One region of the Actinomadura sp. RB99 genome, then DNA from elsewhere that is predicted to be linked to it. Evidence: riboswitches for the same ligand, from Rfam matches in the RefSeq annotation. Region 1 holds a riboswitch; each other region holds the start of a gene.

Region 1 (7,121 bases):
CTCGTTGGCGTGGCCGGCGGCCATGATGAGGGTCTCGCGCCAGGTGTCGCGGTGGGCGTTCTGGACGAGCAGATCCATGTCGCCGAGGTCGGCGGCCTGCTTGGCGGCGAGGTACTCCTGGACGGTCCGGTGGACGAAGTCAATGCGTCCGGGCACCGGTTCGCGCAGGACGCCGCTGCGCTGGAGCAGTTCGTCCAGAACCTTCTCCGCCGGGACGCGGACCTGCGGCATCGAGGCGAGGCGGTCCGCGACCAGGCGTTCGACCATCGGCTTCGGCAGCTCGACGCGGGCGCTGGTCGACAGGTGCCAGGCGATGTCCTGGAGGATCCGGATCTTCTGGTCGCGTTCGAGGACGCTCGGGATGCCGCGTTTGGTGTCCCGTGTCTCCAGCAGCATGTCGAGCGCGGCCGTGTAGAGGCCCATGCGGTTGCGGGGGAGCGCCTCGCGGTCGAGGTTGAGCGCGCAGAGCATCGCGGCGAGCAGTGGGCTGGACGCGAGTGTCCGCAGGTGAGGGGCCGCTTCGAGGCGTGCGAGCAGGCGGGCCTCGTAGGACGGCAGGCGTTCCGGCGTGCACGGGATGTCGGCGCAGTCGCGGACGGCGTTGTGCCAGTGCTGGACGAGCGTCCGCACGTCCGCCGGAGCGAGCTGCTCTAGGAAGGCGGTCGCGAAGCCTTCGGCGCGGAGCCAGTCGGAAGCGGCGGCGGCCGGGCGCGACGTCACGATGACGCGGATGCCGGGGAACTCGGTGACGAGTCCTTTCAGCCATTGCCGGACGGCCTGCCGCTGGCCGCTCGTCACCTCGTCGACGCCGTCCACGAGGAGCAGGGCACGGCCGGACAGCAGCCGCCGGTGCACCCAGCCGCGCGGCATGATCCCGGCGAGGTTGCCAGCGACGTCGTCGAGGAACTCTTCCGGACGCGGCAGCGCGCCGCCCGCATGACTGCGCAGCTTGATGAGGAACGGGACGGAGCCGTTCCACTCGCTGAGCGGGCCGGTGAAGGATCCGCGCGCCGCCGTGATGGCGAGCCAGCGCAGCAGGGTGCTCTTTCCGCCGCCCGCTTCGCCGCGCAGCAACATCAGCCGGTGGTCGCCCAACGCGGCCTCGACGCGGACGGCGCCCGTGCGCACCTGGTCGCGCCATTCGCTGAGGGGTACGGCCTGCGGCGCCCGGTGCAGGCTGCGCGCGCTCTCGTCGGAGACGTTCAGGCTGATGTAGGCGACGCTGAGCGTGGTCTGCGGGCGGGTGAGCCGCTCGAAGCGGACGCCGAACAGTTCCAGCGTGTCGAGGGATTCGCTGATGGAGGCGAGGTAGCGGCGCGTGAACTCCTCGTCGTCCGCCTCGCCTTCGGGGGCGGTGAGGGTGCGTGCCGGAAGCCGGGCGAGGACGGCTCCGACCTGGTCGGCGAGCCCGCTGAGCCGTCCGAGCATCTCGGCGGACGCGCGCGGCGCGAACTCCGGCAGGTGGATGACGATGCGCGCCAGGCAGTCGCAGCACTCGTCGAGTATTACTTCGTAAAGGTGGGCGCCGACCTCGCCCAACTCGAACTCGGCGCGCCGCGCGGGAAGCCGCGACCGCAGGCTCCGCGCGAGCTTCACCGGGTCGGCGTCCGCCGCGAAGAATGCGTCATCAGAGAGGTCGGCGTTGTCGAGCGTCCGGACGACCTCGAACAGCGCGCCCTCGCGGTCGCCGTCGGTGAGACCGCCGAACTCGTTCCCGGCGAACGTCAGGAGCCGCTCCGCCACCGCGTCGGCGATGCCTTCGAACTGCCGCTGGACGCGCCGCCGCTTGATCTCGTCCGGGAACCCGGTCCTGATCAGTTCGGTGAGGTCCTTGCCGGCGGCGTCCCTGGTGGAACGCCCGGCGAGCCATCGCCCGACGGCCAGCCGCGCCACCGATGCCCCCACCCGCAACGCGGCCACCTCAACCGACATGGCGCCTCCGACGAGACCGGCTGAGCCATTATGGCGAGAACCCAGTCTCAGGCGACCGCCATTGAGGAATCCTCGGCTGCCCCCGAAAATCCCGATGGCACGTGGACGAACCCTCGCCGCCGGCGCGCGGCGACACAGACGCGCAGGTCGGGCTGGTAGGACGCCGGGCATATCCCGTCGTACCCATGCTTGACGATCGCCCAGTAGATGTCCTCGGAGACGGCGAGGACGAGCGGCGAGCAGCTCACTCGGAGGCACTTCTTCAGTTTTGGCGCGTCCAGCAAGCGGCACGCCAGGTCGATGGCCTCCCCGAACGGACCGTTCTCGTCCCGGTGGATCTCGCCCGCGTGCACGGCGGCCCGTAAGCGCATGCAGCGGCTCGGCCGGTCCTCCGCTGAGATCGACTCGTTGTACTCGGTGAGCTGACGCGCGAGCCTCGGCACAAGCCGGGACAGCAGATACGTCTTGGGCAGCTCGTCGACCGGATGGAACAGCGCGAGGACACCGTCACCGCGGTCCTCGAACGGATCGCACCACCGGTCCTCGATGCCCGTGTACGTCATGGCCTGCTTCAACTGACCGTAGATCTGGCTCCGCAACTCCTGCTTGATCGGGTTCGTGCGAAGCGCCGCCGTCGAATTCTCCAGGTCGACGACGAGAATGCTCCTGTGCACAGGGTTGCTGCTCACCGGAGCGCCCCCAATCCCGCACGACCCCAGGGCCGTGCGCGTCCCCGCCGCGTGCGGCGTGACTCGGAGGACCGGCCGCGCGGAGTGCGCGGCCCGGGGCCCGACCGAGGCACCGTCGCCCGCCGGGCCGGGATGCAGACCGTTCCGGTGCGGGGATTCCGAACAGTCTTGACGCGACAATCGATCTCTTGAACGAGCCGGCTAGTTGCAGTCTGAGTTGGTTCTACCCGCCATGCAAGGTGCATAGCCACGTGCATCACGAGGGGAAGCTGATTGTGACCTCGCAGGTGAGGTTGCGCCCCCTCCGCATCGCCTGTGAGATTCCCTGATTGGGAGTTTCAGGGTGGTCGCTGCTCACTTACAAGGCTGGTAGAGCGGCAGTTGGGTCTGGCGGCACTCGCAGGTGTCCTCTATTCTTTCTCTGCAAGTTGCATAATCCCTTCGAAGCCCCGCTGGACCTCGCGACACGGCTTGGAGGAAACATGGCGGCTGCCCCGACCGTTCGCCAGCGCCGGCTGGGTGCCGAGTTGCGGCGGTTGAGGGAGAGTCTCGGCCCGACCGCCGAAGAGATCGCGACCAGGCTCGACTGGTCGCCTTCCAAGCTCAGCCGCATCGAGAACGCCCGCATCGGCGTGCGAGTCTCCGATGTTCGCCTGCTCCTTGAGTTGTACGGGGTCGAAGAGGGGCACAGGGAAGAGATCGTTGCGCTCGCGACCAGTGCGACGAAGCGAGGCTGGTGGGACGCCTACCGCCATACGTTGCCCGAGCGGTTCGCCGCCTACGTTGCGTTGGAGGACGAGGCGACCGCGGCGCATCTCTACAGCACCCATACAGTGCCCGCCCTGCTGCAGACCAGAGAGTATGCGCGCAGCGTCATCGAGACCAGCCGTCTCGTAACGCAGATGTCAACGGGGAAGGTAGCCCGCAACGTGGACGCGCGAATGCGGCGGCAAGAGCTGCTCAAAAGGCCGGATCCGCTTTCCTACTCCGCTGTCGTCGACGAGTCGGTCCTGCTGCGCCTGGTCGGTGACGAAGGGATCATGCGGCGCCAATTGGAATGGCTGCTCGAAGTGGCGGAGCTTCCCAACGTTCACATCTTTGTGCAGCGTCTGCAGGCGCATCGTGAACCTATAATCGGAGAGGCGTTCACGCTGCTGCGGTTCGCGCCGGCATACGATGTTCAATTTCCCGACGTGGCCTACATTGACAGCTTCACGATGCAAATGGACCTTCAGGATGACGAGATAACCGAGAGGTACCGGAGAGCCTGGAAAGCCTTGAGGGCTTCCTCGATGGACCCCGACGACTCGGTTCGGTACATCGCGCGCACGGCGCAGGAGAAGTGGTCCGAATGAAGATGCGCGGCCTCCGCCAGGGTGCCCGGGAGGAGGCCGCGGTGGCGCCGTCACTGCAGGTCGAGGTCGCCCGCCTTGGCTTTGGCGAGGAAGGTCGTGAACACCTCTGATGCAAGGGTGAGAACCGGGCCGTCGGGGCCGGTCTTGGTGTCACGTACACCGAGCTTTCCTGCTGCGATGCGCGCCACTTCGACGCAGTTCGAGTCGGCGACGCAGCGAGAACTCTTGCGCCAATGAGATTCCGTTGTAGCGGACACGTAACGTGATCTTTCTAGGTTCGTTGATAGGTGAGAATCTCACAGCACCGGACGCAAGGTGCCTTTTGCCGCTCCAGTGGTGCGGCCGGAACATGATGCGTTGGAGCGGTGAAGTTTCCAAGGAGCATTTCCCCTGGAAGGGGTTTCATAATACTCACCGCGAAGTAATATGCAAGCTCTGGAAGGTCAAGTTCCGGACGCTGTTCAGGTGGTGAGAAGGGGGTGACATAAGTCGCATGAAGGAGGAAAGCGGGCGCCTGCTGAGATCGCAGATCGGCCCGAACTGAGAGAGTTCGGGTGCTCACCCTCGCTATAGATCTGCGGGTCCTTGGAGGCCCTCCGCCGTGCTGTGGGATCAGACCGGCGGTGCGCTCGGAAGCGTGTTGACGGGGGGTGGGTGGGGCGGGCAGGATGCGGGGGTTGTGATCATCTAGAGGACCTGAGGGACCTGGCCCTGGGACGGTCCGGCAACCTGCCTTCGCGGCAAGGTGCCAATGCCAGGAGCGATGAGGAGAAGCTCATGGGCGTACGCCTTGATGTTCCTGTGCTGGCCGGGACGCTCGTCCGGCTGGAGCCGCTGTCGTTGGAGCATGTGCCGCAGCTGGCGGAGGCCGCCGAGGAGAACCGGTCGTCGTACGGGTTCACGCTCGTGCCTGGGGCGGCGGACATGGAGTCCTATGTCGCCGGGCAGCTCGCGCGGCCCGGGCTGACGCCGTTCGCGCAGGTCAGGGTCGCGGACGGGAAGGCGGTCGGGCACACCGGCCTCTGGGATCCGCGGACGTGGCCCGGCACGGACCGGCTGTGCGCGATCGAGGTCGGCTGGACGTGGCTGGCCGCGTCCGCGCAGGGCACCGCCATCAACGTCGAGGCGAAGAAGCTGCTGTTCACCTACGCCTTCGAGACGCTGGGCGTGGCGCGCGTCGATCTCAAGACGGATGCGCGGAACGAGCGGTCGCGGCGGGCGATCGAGCGGCTCGGCGTGCACTTCGAGGGCGTCCTGCGGAGCTGGTCGCCGTCGTGGGCGCCGGGCGAGGAGGGCACGCTGCGCGACTCGGCGATGTTCTCGGTGGTCGAGTCGGAGTGGCCGTCGGTGAAGACGGCCATGACGAACCGGCTGGCGGGGACCGTCGCGAGGTGACGGCGAACGGGTTTCCCGGGCGCGTGCCGGTGCTGGACGGGACGGTGGTACGGCTGGAGCCGCTGTCGATGCGGCATGTGTCCGAGCTCGCGGAGGCCGCCGAGGAGAACAGGTCGTCGTACGGCTTCACACCGGTGCCCTCCGCGGCCGGCATGGAGGCGTACGTCTCCGACAAGCTCGACCGTCCTGAACTCATGGCGTTCGCACAGGTCAGAGTGGCGGATGGGAGGGCGGTCGGGCATACCGCGCTGTTGCATCCGCAGCCATGGCCCGGCCGGGACCGGTTGCGCGCGGTCGAGATCGGGTGGACGTGGCTGGCGGCGTCCGCGCAGGGCACCGGCATGAACGTCGAGGCGAAGAAGCTCCTGTTCGGCTACGCGTTCGAGACGCTGGGCGTGGCCCGCGTGGAGCTGAAGACGGATGCGCGGAACGAGCGGTCGCGGCGGGCGATCGAGCGGCTCGGCGCGCATTTCGAGGGCGTCCTGCGCAGTTACTCGGAGTCGTGGGTCGCCGGTGAGGAAGGCGAGTTGCGCGACACCGCCGTGTTCTCCGTGATCGCCGCCGAGTGGCCGTCCGTGGAGACGACGATGGCGAACCGCCTGGCAGAGGCCGTCCAGCCCTGACAGCACCGCCACCTGTGGTGGGCGATCAGTGCGGGGTCAGCGAGTTCAGGAGTTCGCGGCCGTGCTGCCAGGAGCCCAGGTCGCTGGCGGAGTTGATGTGTCCGCATGCGTCCACCAGATGAAATCGTGCCTCCCAGCGCGCCGCGAATGCGGCGGCCGTCTCGGGAGTGCAGTACGGGTCGTCGACGCTGGCCACCACCAGGGCCGGGCATGGCAACGGCTGCGCTGACACGTCGGTGAACGTCGAGGCCGCCTGGCGTGGGAACGCCGGGCCCGCTGGGTCGGGCGGCGCGACCAGGAACGCGCCGCCCACCGGGCTTGAGGGATTCTTGAGCAGCCAGGCGGACGCCGCCCAGCAGCCCAGGCTGTGGGCTATCAGCACGACCTGGCCGTCCTGCCGCGAGGCGTTGTCGTACGCCTTCTGCACAGCGCCGACCCAGTCGTCCAGTTCGGGGGCGGACCATGAGGCGGGGGAGATCCTCACCGCCGAGGCGCCCCACTCCCGCTCCCACAAGGTCTGCCAGTGCCGGCCGTCCGAGCCGTCGATGCCCGGGATGATGATGTACGCGGTCACTGCCCACCACCGTTTCACTCGTCGCCCCTTGCGATCATGAGGGCGCTCGACGCGGATTCTGGTGGATGCATCGGGGCGGCGGCCGTGTTGCAAGTGATCTCAAAGAAAATGGTGCGGACGACAATGGAATCACTCGACCGGATAGACCGTGACATCCTCGCCCTGCTCCAGGCCGACGGCCGGCTGACCGGCGCGGAGGTGGGACGCCGCGTCGGGCTCTCGCAGCCTGCGGCGAGCGCCCGCATCCAGCGGCTGGAGAAGAGCGGCGTCATCACCGGCTACCGGGCCCTGGTCGACCCGGAAGCCCTCGGGCTGAACATCCATGCGGTCGTCCGGTTGCGCACCACGCACGCCCGGCTCTCACCCGCCCTGGACTTCGCCTCCCGGACGTCCGAGATCACCTCCGTCCTCAGGGTCACCGGGGAAGACTGCCTCATCTTCGACGTCCACTGCCCGCAGGCGGGACGGCTCGAAGAAGTCGTCGACGCGCTGGCCCGGTACGGCCCCGTCACCACGTCCCTCGTGCTCCACGCCTATCCGCCGAAGCCGCTGA
Region 2 (7,121 bases), on a different contig from region 1:
CAGGTCGCGGTGGATCACGCCCAGCGTGTTGATCACCTCGACGCCGTAGGCGATCTCCTCGGCCATCGCGACCGCGTCGCTGACCGGAAGTGGCCGTTCGCGCATCCGGTCGGCGAGCGTTCCGCGGTCGGCGTACGACATCACGAAGTACGGCCGCCCGTCCGGCAGCTCTCCGATGTCGTGCACCCGCACGAGCCGCTCGGAGTCGGCGCGGCGCAGGATGCGCGCCTCCTCGAGGAAGCGATTGCGCACGTCGAGGTCGTCCAGGAGGCTCCCGGACAGGACTTTTATGGCGACTTGTGAAGCCAGCGCGTCGTCATGCCCCAGCCACACAGAGGCGAACGCCCCGGATCCCAGGACGCGATCGATTCGGTAACGGCCGACAGTAGGTGGGAAGGACACTCCCGTATCATGCCCAACAAACGGGGTGAGTGTGCGAACGAGCATTGAGGCACGGCATGGCATTCGATGAGCGGACCGAAGAGCTGGCAGTGAAGGCCGCCCAGGGTGACCAGGCTGCCCTCAACGAGCTGCTGCGCAAGATAGAACCGGACGTGCTGCGGCACGCCGCCCGGTTCCTGCCCTGCCGGCAGGACGCCGAGGAGGCGTGCCAGGACGCGTTGCTGCAGGTCGCGCGGAACATCCACCGGTTCGAGGGGCGGTCCAGGTTCAGCACCTGGCTGCACGTCGTGGTCGCGAACTCGGCCCGCTCCACCTACCGCTCGCTGAAGCGCCGGTCGGTCGAGCAGGCCGGCGAGCTGCCGCAGCAGCGCCCCGACCCGCGCCGCACCAGCGTCATCGCCGGCTCCCGCGTCGACATCCTCGACGCCATGGAGGACCTGGAGGCCCGCAAGCCGGACCTCATCCAGGCGCTCGTGCTCCGCGACGTGTCGCAGCTGGAGTACGCGGAGATCGCCGAGCAGCTGAAGCTGCCGCTCGGCACGGTGAAGTCGCGCATCCACGAGGCCCGCAAGCAGGTCCGGCAGACGCTCGGCGAGTCCTACACCTGACCGCCCGGTCGCTTCCGCTTCCGCAGGTCGGGGCCGTCAAGCATCGGTAATCGGGCGGCAACCGTGCGTTCAGTCGCCGGGTCCCGCGGGCCGTGCTCCGCCACCATGCGGTGCATGTCATCCGGCCTCGCGACCCCGTCCGAACGCCCGATCTTCGTGATCGGCTGCCCGCGTTCCGGGACGACGCTGCTGCGGCTCATGCTGCACTCGCATCCCCGCATCGCGCTCCCGATCGAGACGCGGTTCGTGCTCCCCGCCTATGCGGCGCGGGCACAGTTCGGTGACCTCGCGGACAGCAGGAACAGGCGCGCGCTCGCCGACTGGCTGACCACCCGGCCGGCCACCCGGTTCCGCGATCTCGGCCTGGACCCCCGCGCGATCACCGAGGAGATCGTCGCGGCGCCGCCGACCCTCGGGTCCGCCCTCGCCGTCGTCTTCCGCGCCTACGCGCGGCTGCACGGCAAGGTCCGCTGGGGCGACAAGCGCCCGAGCTACATCCGGCACGCCGGCGCGCTGCTGCGGATGTTCCCGGACGCCCAGTTCGTCCACCTGGTCCGCGACGGCCGGGACTGCGTCGCGTCCCTCAAGGAGATGCCCTGGTACGACCAGGACCTCAACCACGCCGTCTCCGTCTGGCGGGAGGCGATCGACACCGGCCGGCGGCTCGCCGCACGCCTCGGCCCGGACGCCTTCTACGAGCTGCAGTACGAGCGGCTCGTCGCCGACCCCGCCGACGAACTGCCCCGGCTGTGCGAGTTCCTCGGCGAGGACTACCACCCGGCGATGACGGCCCCGCAGTCCCTCGCGCAGCGCATCGTCCCGCCACAGAAGACGTGGCACGACCTCACCCGCGACGCGGTCACCTGCACCCGGGTCGGATCGTGGGCGCAGCGGCTGGACGCCTGGGAGATCAGCCTCGCCGAGGCCGCGTTCGGCGAGCGGCTCGCCGAGTACGGCTACGAGCCCAGCGGCCTGCCCAAGCCGCCCGCCGCCCGGCTCGCCCGCTTCGCGCGCACGGCGGCCCACCGCCGCATGGCGCACAGCAAGGCCGAACTCCGCGAACGCTGGCAGCGCCGCCACGAACCGAGCCCCGTCGACTGCCGCCTGGCCCCCGTCGAGCTCCCGGTGGAGGCACCGCAGGAGAAGCTCCCGAACTAGCGTCCTCGAAGGGCGTCCCTCAAGTTCTCCGCCGGGCGCGGACGCGCGTTCCGCCGCGGACGCCGTTCAGCCCAAGGCCACGAACGGTCAGCCGAAGGCCGCGACGGTCGTTCGAGGGCCGCGAACGGGTCAGTCGAGGGCCGCGAGCTGGTCGGCGAACCAGCGCTGGGGCGGGAGCGCGGTCGCCGCGGACACGAGCCGGGCGCAGCGCTCGGCCCGCTGGTCGCGGGGCATCAGCAAGCCCTGGTGCAGCGCCTCCGCGGTCTGGGACACGTCGAACGGGTTCACCACGAGCGCGTCCTCCGACAGCTCCGCCGCGGCGCCCGCCTCGCGCGACAGCACCAGCGCGCAGCCCCGCTCGGACAGGATGGGCCCCTCCTTCGCGACGAGGTTCATCCCGTCCCGGATCGGGTTCACCAGCAGCACGTCCGCGAGCCCGTACGCGGCGAGCGACCTCGGGTAGTCGTCGTTGACCTGAAGGATCAGCGGCTCCCACGTCGCGGTGCCGAACTCCTCGGTGATCTGCTTCGCCATCCGCTGCACGGCCGCCGTGTACTCCCGGTACTCGGGCAGGTCGTAACGCGACGGGTAGGCGAACGCGAGGTGCACCACGCGCCCGCGCCACTCCGGATGGTTGGTGAGCATCTCCCGGTACGCGGCCAGCCCCCGCACGATGTTCTTCGACAGCTCGGTCCGGTCGACCCGGACGATGAGCTGCCGGTCGCCCACCTGCTCGCGCAGCGCGCGCGCCCGCTCCGCCACGTCCTGCTGGGCCGCCCGCTCCCGCAGCGCCGCTCCGTCCACGCCGAGACCGTGGACGCCCACGCGCGTCGTGTGCCCCGCGCAGGTGACGGTGCGGGCGGCGCGGTCGACGCGCGCGCCGAGCACCACCTCGCAGCAGTCGAGGAACGCCGAGGCCCAGCGCTCGGTGAGGAACCCGGCGTGGTCCGCGCCGAGGATGCCCTGGAGGACCTGCGCGCCGATGTCGTCCGGCAGCAGCCGGAAGTACTCCGGCGGAGCCCACGGCGTGTGCGAGAAATGCACGATCCTCAGGTCGGGACGCCGGTCCCGCAGCATCCGCGGCGCCAGCGACAGGTGGTAGTCCTGGATCGCCGCCTTCGCGCCCGGCGCCGCGTCCCGCGCCAGCGCGTCGGCGAACGCCGCGTTGTACGCCTCGTAGGACTGCCAGTCGCGCCGCGCGCGCGCATCGAAGTGCGGGCTGCGCGGGGTGTCGTACAGCAGGTGGTGGACGAACCACAGCGTCGAGTTCGCGACCGCGTTGTACGCCCGGTGGAACGTCGCCGCCGGGATGTCGAGCATCCGGACGGCCGCGCCGCCCGTGTCGTGCCCCGCGAGGTCGATCCGCCCGTCCGGAGCGCGCCGCGCCGCCGTCCGGTCCGCCTCACCGAGGCTCGCGCACACCCACAGCACGTCCTGCCCGGACGCGACGCCGGCGAGGCCGGACACGAGCCCGCCGCCTCCCCGCCGCATCTCCAGCGCGCCGTCGTCGGACAGCGAGAACGACACGGGCCCGCGGTTCGACGCCACCACCACTTGGCTCATACGGGAAGGGTCTCAGTTGTGACGGGGGTGCTTCAAAGTGGCCCGGGGGGAACACTTCGGGGCCGTTCGACAGGCAGGCATCTGTACCGAAAGCACTGCGGTTAGGGGGATTTGCCCCGGGTACCCGGACGGAATGAGTCGGGCCGAGACGACCAAGACCGTCCTCGTCGCAGGGGCGGCGAACCTCATCCTCGCCATCGCCAAGCTGATCGCCGGGATGCTCGCCGGATCGAGCGCGATGCTCGCCGAAGGCGCGCACTCCGTAGCCGACACCCTCAACCAGGGGTTCCTGTTCACCTCGCTGCGGCGCAGCGCCCGCCCACCCGACCGCCGCCACCCGTTCGGCTACGGCAACGAGCGCTACTTCTGGTCGCTGCTCGCCGCGTTCGGCATCTTCGTCGCCGGCGGCGGCTTCTCCATCTTCGAGGGCGTCCTCACGATGAGCGGCCACGGCGGCTCCGAAGGCGACGTGTGGCTCGCCTACGGCGTCCTCGCCCTCGGCGCGGTGCTGGAGGGGACGTCCTGGGTCCGCGCGTTCACGCAGGCGCGCCGCGAGACCCGCGAGAACGGCCGCGACATCGTCGACCACGTCCGCCGGTCGCCCGACGTCACCTTCAAGGCCGCGCTGTTCGAGGACACCGCCGCCATGATCGGCCTCGCGTTCGCCGCCGCCGGGCTCGTCCTGCGGCAGCTCACCGGCTCGGAGTTCTGGGACGGCCTCGCGTCCGTCCTGATCGGCCTGCTGCTCGTCGCCGTCGCGTTCGTGCTCGGCCGCGACAGCATGGGCCTGATCATCGGCCAGGCCGCCGACCCCGCCGCGCAGCGCGAGATCCGCGCCGAGATCGCCGCGGCGCCCGGCGTCACCGGCGTCGACGAGCTGCTCACCATGCACTTCGGCCCGGACGAGCTGCTCGTCGCCGCCCGGGTCAACTTCTCCGACGCCATCAGCGCCGACCAGGCCGAGGACGTCGCCGGCGAGATCGACCGCCGGCTGAAGGAGCGCGTCCCGATCGTCCGGCACGTCTTCCTCGACCCCACCCAGCGCGCGCCCGCCCGGCCCGTCGCCGACGAGCCCGCGTGATCAAGACCACCCCCGGGGTAACGTCTCACTGGGCGGACCCACCTGTCCGCCCTCCGGTCACGTCATGTAAAGTTCGCATACGAGCTCAAAGCGCTCGATAACTGAATACCGCTCATCCAGAGGGGTGGAGGGACCGGCCCTGTGAAGCCCCGGCAACCACCCGGCTGAGGCGCACTCGCGATCCTGCGAGGCCGGCCGGGAGATGGTGCCAACTCCGGCCTGCGACCAAGGTGGCGCAGGGAAGATGGGGAGAAAGGCCTCGCCCTCATGGCACTCACGCCTGCCACTGACCTCGGACCCGCTACCGCCCTCGTCTGCCGCGAATGCGGCTCGAAGCGCGATCTCGGCCCCTTCTACGCGTGCGAGGAGTGTTTCGGCCCGCTGGAGATCGCCTACGACTTCGGCGGGATCACCCGGGCCGACATCGAGTCCGGCCCGCGCAACATCTGGCGCTACCGCGGGCTGCTGCCCGTCCCGTCGACCGTCGCCGACACCCCGAACACCGAGCCCGGCCTGACCCGGCTCGTCCGCGCCGACAACCTCGCCGAGAGCATCGGCCTGCAGCGCCTGTGGGTGAAGGACGACAGCGGCAACCCGACCCACTCCTTCAAGGACCGCGTCGTCGCGGTGGCGCTCGCCGCCGCCCGCGAGCTCGGCTTCAAGGTGCTGGCGTGCCCGTCCACCGGCAACCTCGCCAACGCGGTCGCCGCCGCCGCGGCCCGCGCCGGGATCCGCAGCGCCGTGTTCGTCCCGTCGAACCTCGAGTCCCAGAAGATCATTACGACGGCCGTGTACGGCGGGACGTTCGTCACCGTCGACGGCAACTACGACGACGTGAACCGGCTCGCGTCCGAGATCGCCGGGGAGCAGGACGACTGGGCGTTCGTCAACGTCAACGTCCGCCCGTACTACGCCGAGGGCTCCAAGACGCTCGGCTACGAGATCGCCGAGCAGCTCGGCTGGCGGCTGCCCGACCAGATCGTGGTGCCGGTCGCGTCCGGCTCCCAGCTCACCAAGATCGACAAGGCGTTCCAGGAGCTGATCAAGCTGGGCCTGGTCGAGGACAAGCCGTACCGCGTGTTCGGCGCCCAGGCCGCCGGCTGCGACCCGGTGTCCGCCGCGTTCAAGGCGGGCCACGACGTCGTCCGCCCGGTCAAGCCCGACACCATCGCCAAGTCGCTGGCCATCGGCAACCCCGCCGACGGCCCCTACGTGCTGGACGTGGCGCGCCGCACCGGCGGCGCCGTCGAGGACGTCACCGACGAGCAGGTCGTCGAGGGCATCCGGCTGCTCGCCCGCACCGAGGGCATCTTCGGCGAGACCGCCGGCGGCGTCACCGTCGGCTGCCTGCGCAAGCTCGTCGACGCCGGCACCCTCGACCCGGCCGCCGAGACCGTGATCATCAACTCCGGGGACGGGCTCAAGACGTTGGACGCCGTCGCGCCCGTCGCCAAGCCCAGCGCCAACATCGCCCCGACGCTGGAGGCGTTCCGCGCCGCCGGCCTCGCCTGAGAACGAGAAGGAGCCAGCACATGAGCAGCGTGTCCGTCCGCATCCCGACGATCCTGCGGACCTACACCGGCGGCGAGGCGGAAGTGAAGGCGGAGGGCGCGACCCTGCGCGCCGTGGTCGCCGACCTGGAGGCCAGCTACACCGGCATCGCGGCCCGCATCCTGGACGACGCCGGCAAGATCCGCCGGTTCGTCAACGTCTACGTCGGCGACGAGGACGTCCGGTTCGCCGACGGCCTCGACACCGCGACCCCCGCGGGCAGCCAGATCTCGATCATCCCCGCGGTCGCGGGCGGCTGACCGCCACCGGCCATCCGGCCGCCGTCCCCGAGCGCCGTCGCGGCCGCCGGGCGGGGTCGACTCCGATCATGCCGGGTCGACCCCGCCCGCGGCGCGGCGCCGCGGAGGCCGCGACGTCTTCGTCCACCATTCGGCGATCCGGATGGACGGCTACCGCACCCTCGAACAGGGCCGGCGCGTCGAGTTCGAGATCACCCACAGCGACCGCGGCCCCCAGACCGACGCCGTCCGCCCCCTCTGACCCGCGTGATCCGGGACTGTCCGCGCCCGGCGCCGAGAGATACGATCAAGGTCCGGTTCTCGGTACCCCGGACCACTGCCCGGCTCCAGTGATCCATGACGCAGGTGAGGTTTCATGGAGCAGTCGATGACGTGGCGGAGCGGGCCAGACGTTCCGTCCATGACCTGGCGCGGCGGGGCCGACGTCCCGTCCATGACGCTCGGGCGGATGAACGCCACTTCGCCATTTGCCTCGCTGAGGCTGAGCCATTCCGGGCT
Region 3 (7,121 bases), on a different contig from region 1:
GAACGGGGGCCGCTCGATCACCCAGCCCGCGTCGCCCCAGGAGGCCATCTCCTCCGCGTCGCGCCCGCCGAACGGGATCCGGTACAGGTCGGGGCAGTACGCGGGCCACCGGATGACGTACACGCCCTCGTCCGCGGGCGAGAACGGCGTGTCCTCATAGAGGAGCCCCAGCGCCTCGTACAGCTGGACGGGCGTCTGGAGTTCCGCGACGTCGCCCGTCGGGTGGACGAACCCGCCGACGCGGTCGTAGCCCTGCTCCAGGTACCAGCCGACGTGCCCGTGCGGGACGACCTTCTGCATGATCGTCGGCTGGGACACGCGGTCGTCGAGGTCCTCGGTCCGCGCCGGGGCCGCCGTGACGACGTCCTGCACGGTCATGTCCGCGGCGGGTTCCCGCGGGGCGGGCGGCGCGGCCGGGGCGGCCGGGCGCGCCTGGACGAGGCCGACGCGCAGGGCCCACTCGCTCAGCGCCCGCACCTGGTCGCCGCGCAGGGACGCGCCGATCCGCGTGCCCGGGTTGAGCAGCAGCGCCCAGTCGTCGCGGGGCCACGCGCCGATCAGCTCGCGGAAGTCGGCGTAGACGAACCGGGACTCCGGCAGGACCTCCCGAAGCCGGACGAGGGAGGTGAACACCCGGACGGCGGTGCCGTCGCGCAGCGCCGCGTCCCACCGGAACTCGCGCTGCACCGGCGTCACTTCGAGCGGGGCGTCCGCCGGGATGGGCACGAGGACGTTCGCGTTCAGCAGGACGCGGAGGAACGCGTCGGAGTCGCCGCCGAGGGCCGCCTCGTAGAGCTCCTGGTCGATGCGGTTGCCGGGCTCGAACTCTGGCTCGGGGGCGCCGACCGGCCGCAGCCGCCGCTCCGGCGCCTGCGGGTCGCCCGGCGGTTCCGTCGCGGCGGTCGACTCCGGGGCGGGCGAGTCGCTCGCCGGACCCAGGCCGACGATCGCGTGGCCGCCGGTCACGGTGGACGCGTTGGCTTCGGGCGCGTAACCGCCCGCCGCGTCCGGCACTGACGGCTCGGGCTCTGCCGGCGCTTCCGTGGTGGGGAGGTGCCGCGGACCGGTGTCTCCGGGCAGGGCCGTGTTGTACGCGCCATAGGACGGCTCTGCGGCAGGCGGCTGCGGCCCGTAAGCGGGCACGTCTTCTCTCCCACCGGACGGAACCGGCGGCGCCACCGGTTCACCGCCCCCCGGAACGCCGACCTGCGGCTGCGGCGGCACGACCGTGGGGTGCCCGCCGGAGGTGGTGGACGGTGCCGCCGGCTCGTGGTCCGCTGCGCTGACCTGAGGCTGGGGACCGGTCTGGTGCGGGCCGTCTCCCGGCGCGTTGAAACCGGGCTGTTCGGTCGGCGGTGTGGGGCCGGTGGTGGGGTATCCGCCGGAGGTGGTCGAGGGCGCTGTGGGTTCGTGGTTGGGTGCGCTGACCTGGGGCTGTGGCCTGGTGTGGTGCGGGTCGTTTTCCGGTGCGGGGGCGGGGTCCGCCGCGTTGAAGCCCGGCGATTCCGTCGGCGGTGTGGGGCCGGTGGTCGGGAATCCGCCGGAGGTGGCCGAGGGTGCCGAGGGCTCGTGGTTCGGCGCGGTGACCTGGGGTTGCGGGCCCGTGTCGTGGCGCGGGTCGGCTCCCGGGGCGGGCTCTGGAGCGCCGAAGGCGGGCTGCTCCGCCGGCAGGGGCGGGACGGCGGTCGGGTGACCGCCGGTCGTGTCCGAAGGTGCCGCTGGAGCCTGGTCCGGCGGCCCGGGGACGGCGGGATCGGCAGCGGGAAAGGCGGGCTGCTCAGGCTCGGCAGGCGCGCTCGGGGCGGCGTGGCTACCGGACGGCTGGGCCGCCTCGCCGGTCGGGATCGCCGCCGCGCCGGGGTCGGACGGGACGTAGCCGGGCCGCTGCTGCGGGCCGGTGCCGGTGCCGGCCGGTTCGCTCGGCGCGCCGTCGGGCACCGGGGACGCGTCCGTGGACGGGACGGCCGGTGCGACGGGAACGGCGGGGTTCTCCGGGGGAGGAGGAGTCGCGGCCGACGGCGGGGTGGCGGCCTTCTCGGGCGCGGTGCGCGGCGGCCCGCTGAGCGCGCGGACCTGCTCGCCGGGCATCGTGGCGTCGATCGGGGTGCCGGGGTTGAGGACGAGCGTCCACTCGGGGTCGGGCCAGGCGGACACGACGTCCAGCAGGCTCGGCATCACGAAGCGGGACGAGCCGATCGCCTCGTTCATCCACTTGAGGGACGTGAACAGCTGCACGGACGTGCGGCCGTGGACGGTGACGGGCCGCCACGGGAACGCCGGGTCGTCGGGCGCGATGCCCCACGGGGTGTCGGGGTCGGCGGGGACGAGGACCTGCGCGCCGAGGAGCACCTTGAAGAAGGTGTCGGTGTCGCGGCGGCGGGCGGCGTCGAAGAGGCGCTGCTCGATGTCGTTCTGCGGCTCGAACCGGTCGGTCATCCGGGCGGCGGCGCGCTGGTCGGCCCAGGTGGCGAGGCCGGGGAGCTGGGCGGCCATGACGGTGCCGCCGGCGGGGGAGCCGGAGTTGATGGCGAGGAGCCAGCCGTGGTCGGGCCAGTAGCGCAGCGCGACGGTGAACGGCAGCTTGATGTACTCGGTGCCGGTCCCGGCGGCGTGGGCGGCCTCGATGAGGCGCTCGGGGGAGGTGAAGACGGGGACGACGGTGCTGCCGTCGATCTCGCGGGTCCGCCACGGGAAGCCGGGGCGGCCGGGGCGGAGCGTGTAGTCGGTGTCGTCCGGGACGGGCAGCAGGATCTCGGTGTCCGCCATCGTCTGCAGGAACAGGTCGTGGTCGTTGTTCGCAGCGGCGCGCAGCAGTTCGCGTTCGACGTCGTTGGCGGGGTGGAACTCGGGCCGGGCCGGTTCGCGGGGCGCCTCGCGGGGCAGCTCGCGGTGCTGGCCCTGCAGCTCCTCCCACGGCGACTCGTCCGACGGCGGCGATGACGGGGCCGGCGGCGACGGGGCCGAGGGGGCCGGCGGCGCTGCGGCCTGAGCCGGAGCGGGTGGCGCCGCGGGCTCGGGAGCGGGTTCGGGAGCCGGTTCCGGTGCGGGCTCCGCCACGGGGGCGGGCGGCTCCGGCGCCGGCGGTGCCGCCGGGGCAGGCGTAGATGCGGGTGCGGGTGCCGGGGCGGCGGACGCGAGGTCGGGGCGGCCGACCTGCGGCGGGCGGCCGTCGCCGTCGGCGACCTGCCGGACGAACCAGGCGGGCATCCGCGCCTCGATCGGCAGCGGGACGCCGCCCGGGTGGCCGGGCGCGTCGACGGCCAGCCACCAGCGGGCGTCGGGCCAGGTCTCGGCGAGGTCGCCGAAGCGCAGCGTCATGAAGTGCCGCCAGGACGGGCCGAGGCACGCGCGCATCGCGGCGGCGGAGGTGTAGGCGAGGACGTGGACGCGGCCGTCCTCCTCGCGGGTCGGCCAGGCGGGCCCCGACCGCCCGGCGAGCACCCCGTCGACGGCGTCGTCCGGGACGGGCACCACGAGCTCGCTGCCCGCGAGGATGCGGAAGTAGCCCTCCTGGTCTCCGGCCCGTACGCTCTCCTCCAGTCGGCGTTCCAAGTCCGACGTGGGTCGCCACGCGTCGGCCACCGCCGCCACCCCCTGTTTCGTCCGTGCTCATCCCCGACCCGCCGGGTCCCGGTGGGAGATCCGGCGGGAAGTAGCGCGACTGCCTACGCTACAGGGGCGAACAGGACCAAAGGCCATAAACGTCTGTGCTCGCCGGCGAGTCCGCAGGTCAGCGCGGTGCCAGTCGCGCCAGCGCGGTGCACAGCCGGTCGATGTGCTCCTCGGTGGTCCCGATCCCGATGCTCGCGCGGACGGCCGCCCCCTCGCCGCCGCAGCCGGCGGAGTCGTCCCCGCCCAGCAGGTGCCGGACGAGCGGGTGCGCGCAGAACTTGCCGTCCCGCACGCCGATGCCGTGCTCACCGGACAGCGTAAGCGCCACGTCGCGCGCGTTCCAGCCGGTCACGGTGAAAGACACGATTCCCACGCGCGGCGACCGGTCGCCCCACAGGGTGAGCTCGCGGACGTGGGGGAGCGCGGCGAGCCCGGCGCGCAGCCGGGCGAGGAGCCGCTCCTCGCGGGCGGCGAGCGCGTCCCAGCCGGCGGCGGTGAGGGCCTCGCAGGCGGCGGCGAGCGCGATGACGCCGAGGACGTTGGGGGTGCCGGCCTCGTGCCGCTGCTCCGCCGCCGGCGCCCACCGGACCGCGCCGGCGACGGACGCGCTGGCGCCGCCGCCCTTGAGGTACGGGTCGGCTGCGCGCAGCCAGTCGGCGCGCCCGGCGAGCACGCCCGCGCCGAACGGTGCGTACAGCTTGTGGCCGGAGAACGCGACGTAGTCCAGGCCGAGCGCGGTCATGTCGAGCGGGCGGTGCGGGACGAGCTGCGCGGCGTCCACCGCGATGCGGGCGCCGTGCCGGCGGGCGACCTGCGCCAGCTCGCGGATCGGCCACAGCTCGCCGGTGACGTTGGACGCGGCGGTGACGACGAGCAGCCGCGCGCCGACCGGGGTCGCGGCGAGCGCGCGGTCGGCGGCGCCGATCGCCTCGGCGGGCGTGGCGGGGACGGGGAGCCGCACGGGCCGCTTCCACGGGAGCAGCGACGCGTGGTGCTCGGAGTCGAACACGACGACGCTCGTCCCGGACGGGACGGCGTGCGCGAGCAGGTTCATCGCGTCGGTGGTGTTGCGGGTGAACACGACGGCGGCGCGGCGCCACGCGCCGAGGAACTCGCGGACGGTCTCGCGCGCGCTCTCGTACGCCTCCGTCGTGACCTGCGAGGCGTAGCCGGCGCCGCGATGCACGCTGCTGTAGTAGGGCAGCGCACGGGTGACGGCCTCGTGCACCGCCTCCAGACAAGGCGCGCTGGCGGCGTAGTCGAGGTTGGCGTAGGGGACGTGGCGGCCGTCGTTCAGCGGGACGGGCGCGTCCGCGCCGACGACGCGCGGGAAGGCGCGAACTTCCCGTGCGGTGCCCGGCGTCTCAGCAGGCGTGAGCGGGGCGAGGGACGGTGCGGAGGCGAGCGTGGCGGGCATGCCGGTTCCTTCCGGGGTCAGGGACCCCGGGGCCGTGCCTGCGGGATCCGCGCTTGCCGGAACGCGGTGCCGCGTCCGGCCAGGTCCTCACCCGGGGCACCCCATCGCGGACGAAGGGTTGCCGGCCAGCGAGCCGGGGCTTGGCGCTGGCGCTCATGACCTAGTGCGGAAGTATATGCGGAGCCTGTGGCAGATCAAGGGGGAGGGTGCGATGCGGTACCGGGTGGTTCGGGCGCTTGCCGGGGGCGTGGTGATGCTCGGCGTGTCCGGCCTGCTGGGCGCGTGCGGGGCGCTGGGGGGCAACTCCGGCCAGGTCTGCAGCGACACCAAGAAGGCGTTCCAGCAGTACATCACCCAGGTCAGGAGCGTGCCGGCGGCGGAGCCCGCGCAGTGGGGCCAGGCGACGCAGCGGCTCGCGACCCGCCTCGACGCGCTGGCGAAGGAGGCCGACGACGGGGCGCTGAAGAAGGCGCTGCGGGCCGAGTCGCAGCGGCTGCGCGCGGCGGCCACGACCGTCGGCACCGGGGACGCCTCGCAGCTCAGCGCCGTGATGAACGACACACCGGCCCGTATCGGAAAGGCATGCGCCTAGCGGCACGGGGTGGGGCGGACGCGCAGAGGCCCGGCGGTGCGACCGCCGGGCCCCTCGCGCTCAGTTGAACATCTGGCCGCCGGTGCCGTCGCCGGTACCGCCGCCGCCGTCGTTCCCTCCACCGCCGTCGGTGCCGCCGCCGTTGCCGCCGCCGTCGGTGCCTCCACCGCCGTTCCCGCCGCCGTCACCGCCGCCGGGCAGCGTCGGGATGATGGTCGGCAGGTCCGTCGGCGGCTTCGGCTGGCGCGGCCCGCCCGTCCCGCCGGAGGGACGGTGCGTCGGGCCGTCGGTGCGCGGCCCCTCGGTGCTCGGCGCGCCGCCGCCCGGCGACGGGACGCCCCAGCCGCTGCCCGGCGTCTCCGACGGCGACCCGAACGTCTTCGGGTCGTAGCCCTTGATGTCGACCGCGTCGGTCATGTACGAGCGCCAGATCTGGGTGGGCAGCTGCCCGCCGTAGGAGCCGTACCCGGGGATGTTCAGCGCCTTGTTGTCCTCGCGGAACATCGCCACGCTCGTCGCCATCTGCGGGACGAACCCGTTGAACCAGATCGCCCGGCCCTCGTCGGTGGTGCCGGTCTTGCCGGCGACGTCGCGGCCGTCGGGCAGCTGCGCGCCGGTGCCGGTGCCGCCCTGGACGACCTGCTGCATCGCGTACGTGGCGTCCCGCGCGACCTGGGTGCCGAACGCCCGCTCGCCCTTCTCGGAGAACTTGCGGGCCTGGCCCTCGTTGTCGGTCACCGACTTCACCACGTACGGCTGCCGGTACACGCCCTCGTCGGCGAACGTCGCGTACACCCCGGCCTGCTGCACCGGGTGCAGCGACACGATGCCGAGCGGGAACGACGCCGCGGCGCGCTGGTCCGGCGTCATCTGCGACGCCGAGATGCCGAGCTTCTCGGCCATCGCGGCGATCTTGTCGTTGCCGATGTCCTGGCCGAGGTTGACGTAGGCGGTGTTGACCGAGTGCTCGGTCGCGGTGACGAGGTTGATGTTCCCGAAGCTCTCGCCGCTGTCGTTCTTGATGGAGTGGCCGCCGAAGTACTGCGGGGAGCTGCCGTCATAGGTGTCGGACAGGCTCTTGCCGTCCTCCAGCGCGGCGGCCAGCGCGATCGGCTTGAAGCCCGACCCGGCCTGCGCGGTGTCGTAGAACGCGCTGCTCGCCGCCTCCGTCAGGTAGTCGCGGCCGCCGTAGAAGGCCAGCACCTGCCCGGTGTTCGGGTCGACCGACACCAGCCCGGTCCGGATCTTCTTGCTCGTCCCGGCCGGGACGTTGTTCTCCACGGCCTGCTTCGCCGCGTCCATCAGCCGCTTGTCGAACGTCGTGGTGATCTTCAGGCCGCTGCGGTTGATCTCGTCCTCGGTGTAGCCGCGCCGCTCCTCCAGCTCCTTCTTGGCCAGGTTGACCATGTAGCCCTTCTGGCCCTTGAGGACGTCGGTGATCTTCTCCTTGCCGGGTGCCGGGAACGTCATCGACGCGGCGTCGGCGGGGGACAGCGCCCC

The links. A riboswitch is a leader RNA that binds a small molecule or an ion and turns the genes downstream of it on or off. The one in region 1 is predicted to bind S-adenosylmethionine.
Region 2: linked by a shared signal. The riboswitch ahead of thrC (threonine synthase) and the one ahead of amrb99_RS21495 (GNAT family protein) in region 1 are both predicted to bind S-adenosylmethionine.
Region 3: linked by a shared signal. The riboswitch ahead of amrb99_RS40475 (aminotransferase class V-fold PLP-dependent enzyme) and the one ahead of amrb99_RS21495 (GNAT family protein) in region 1 are both predicted to bind S-adenosylmethionine.

The regions. Positions count from the first base shown of each region.
Region 1 covers NZ_JABMCA010000023.1:46,664-53,784, forward strand. The annotation lists gene amrb99_RS21475 (NACHT domain-containing protein) at 1-1,932, opposite strand, end outside; gene amrb99_RS21480 (hypothetical protein) at 1,980-2,621, opposite strand; gene amrb99_RS21485 (helix-turn-helix transcriptional regulator) at 3,104-3,976, shown strand; gene amrb99_RS21490 (DUF397 domain-containing protein) at 4,027-4,233, opposite strand; SAM riboswitch class I at 4,657-4,746, shown strand; gene amrb99_RS21495 (GNAT family protein) at 4,754-5,371, shown strand; gene amrb99_RS21500 (GNAT family protein) at 5,368-5,994, shown strand; gene amrb99_RS21505 (alpha/beta hydrolase) at 6,020-6,568, opposite strand; gene amrb99_RS21510 (Lrp/AsnC family transcriptional regulator) at 6,692-7,121, shown strand, end outside.
Region 2 covers NZ_JABMCA010000032.1:4,942-12,062, reverse strand. The annotation lists gene amrb99_RS26135 (serine/threonine-protein kinase) at 1-447, opposite strand, end outside; gene amrb99_RS26130 (RNA polymerase sigma factor) at 459-1,010, shown strand; gene amrb99_RS26125 (sulfotransferase) at 1,125-2,168, shown strand; gene amrb99_RS26120 (trehalose-6-phosphate synthase) at 2,298-3,731, opposite strand; gene amrb99_RS26115 (cation diffusion facilitator family transporter) at 3,865-4,812, shown strand; SAM riboswitch class I at 4,922-5,063, shown strand; gene thrC (threonine synthase) at 5,080-6,324, shown strand; gene amrb99_RS26105 (MoaD/ThiS family protein) at 6,345-6,623, shown strand; partial or broken gene amrb99_RS26100 (cold shock domain-containing protein) at 6,727-6,864, shown strand; gene amrb99_RS26095 (hypothetical protein) at 6,979-7,121, shown strand, end outside.
Region 3 covers NZ_JABMCA010000074.1:18,973-26,093, forward strand. The annotation lists gene amrb99_RS40470 (SseB family protein) at 1-3,552, opposite strand, end outside; gene amrb99_RS40475 (aminotransferase class V-fold PLP-dependent enzyme) at 3,731-5,029, opposite strand; SAM riboswitch class IV at 5,074-5,190, opposite strand; gene amrb99_RS40480 (hypothetical protein) at 5,241-5,621, shown strand; gene amrb99_RS40485 (transglycosylase domain-containing protein) at 5,682-7,121, opposite strand, start outside.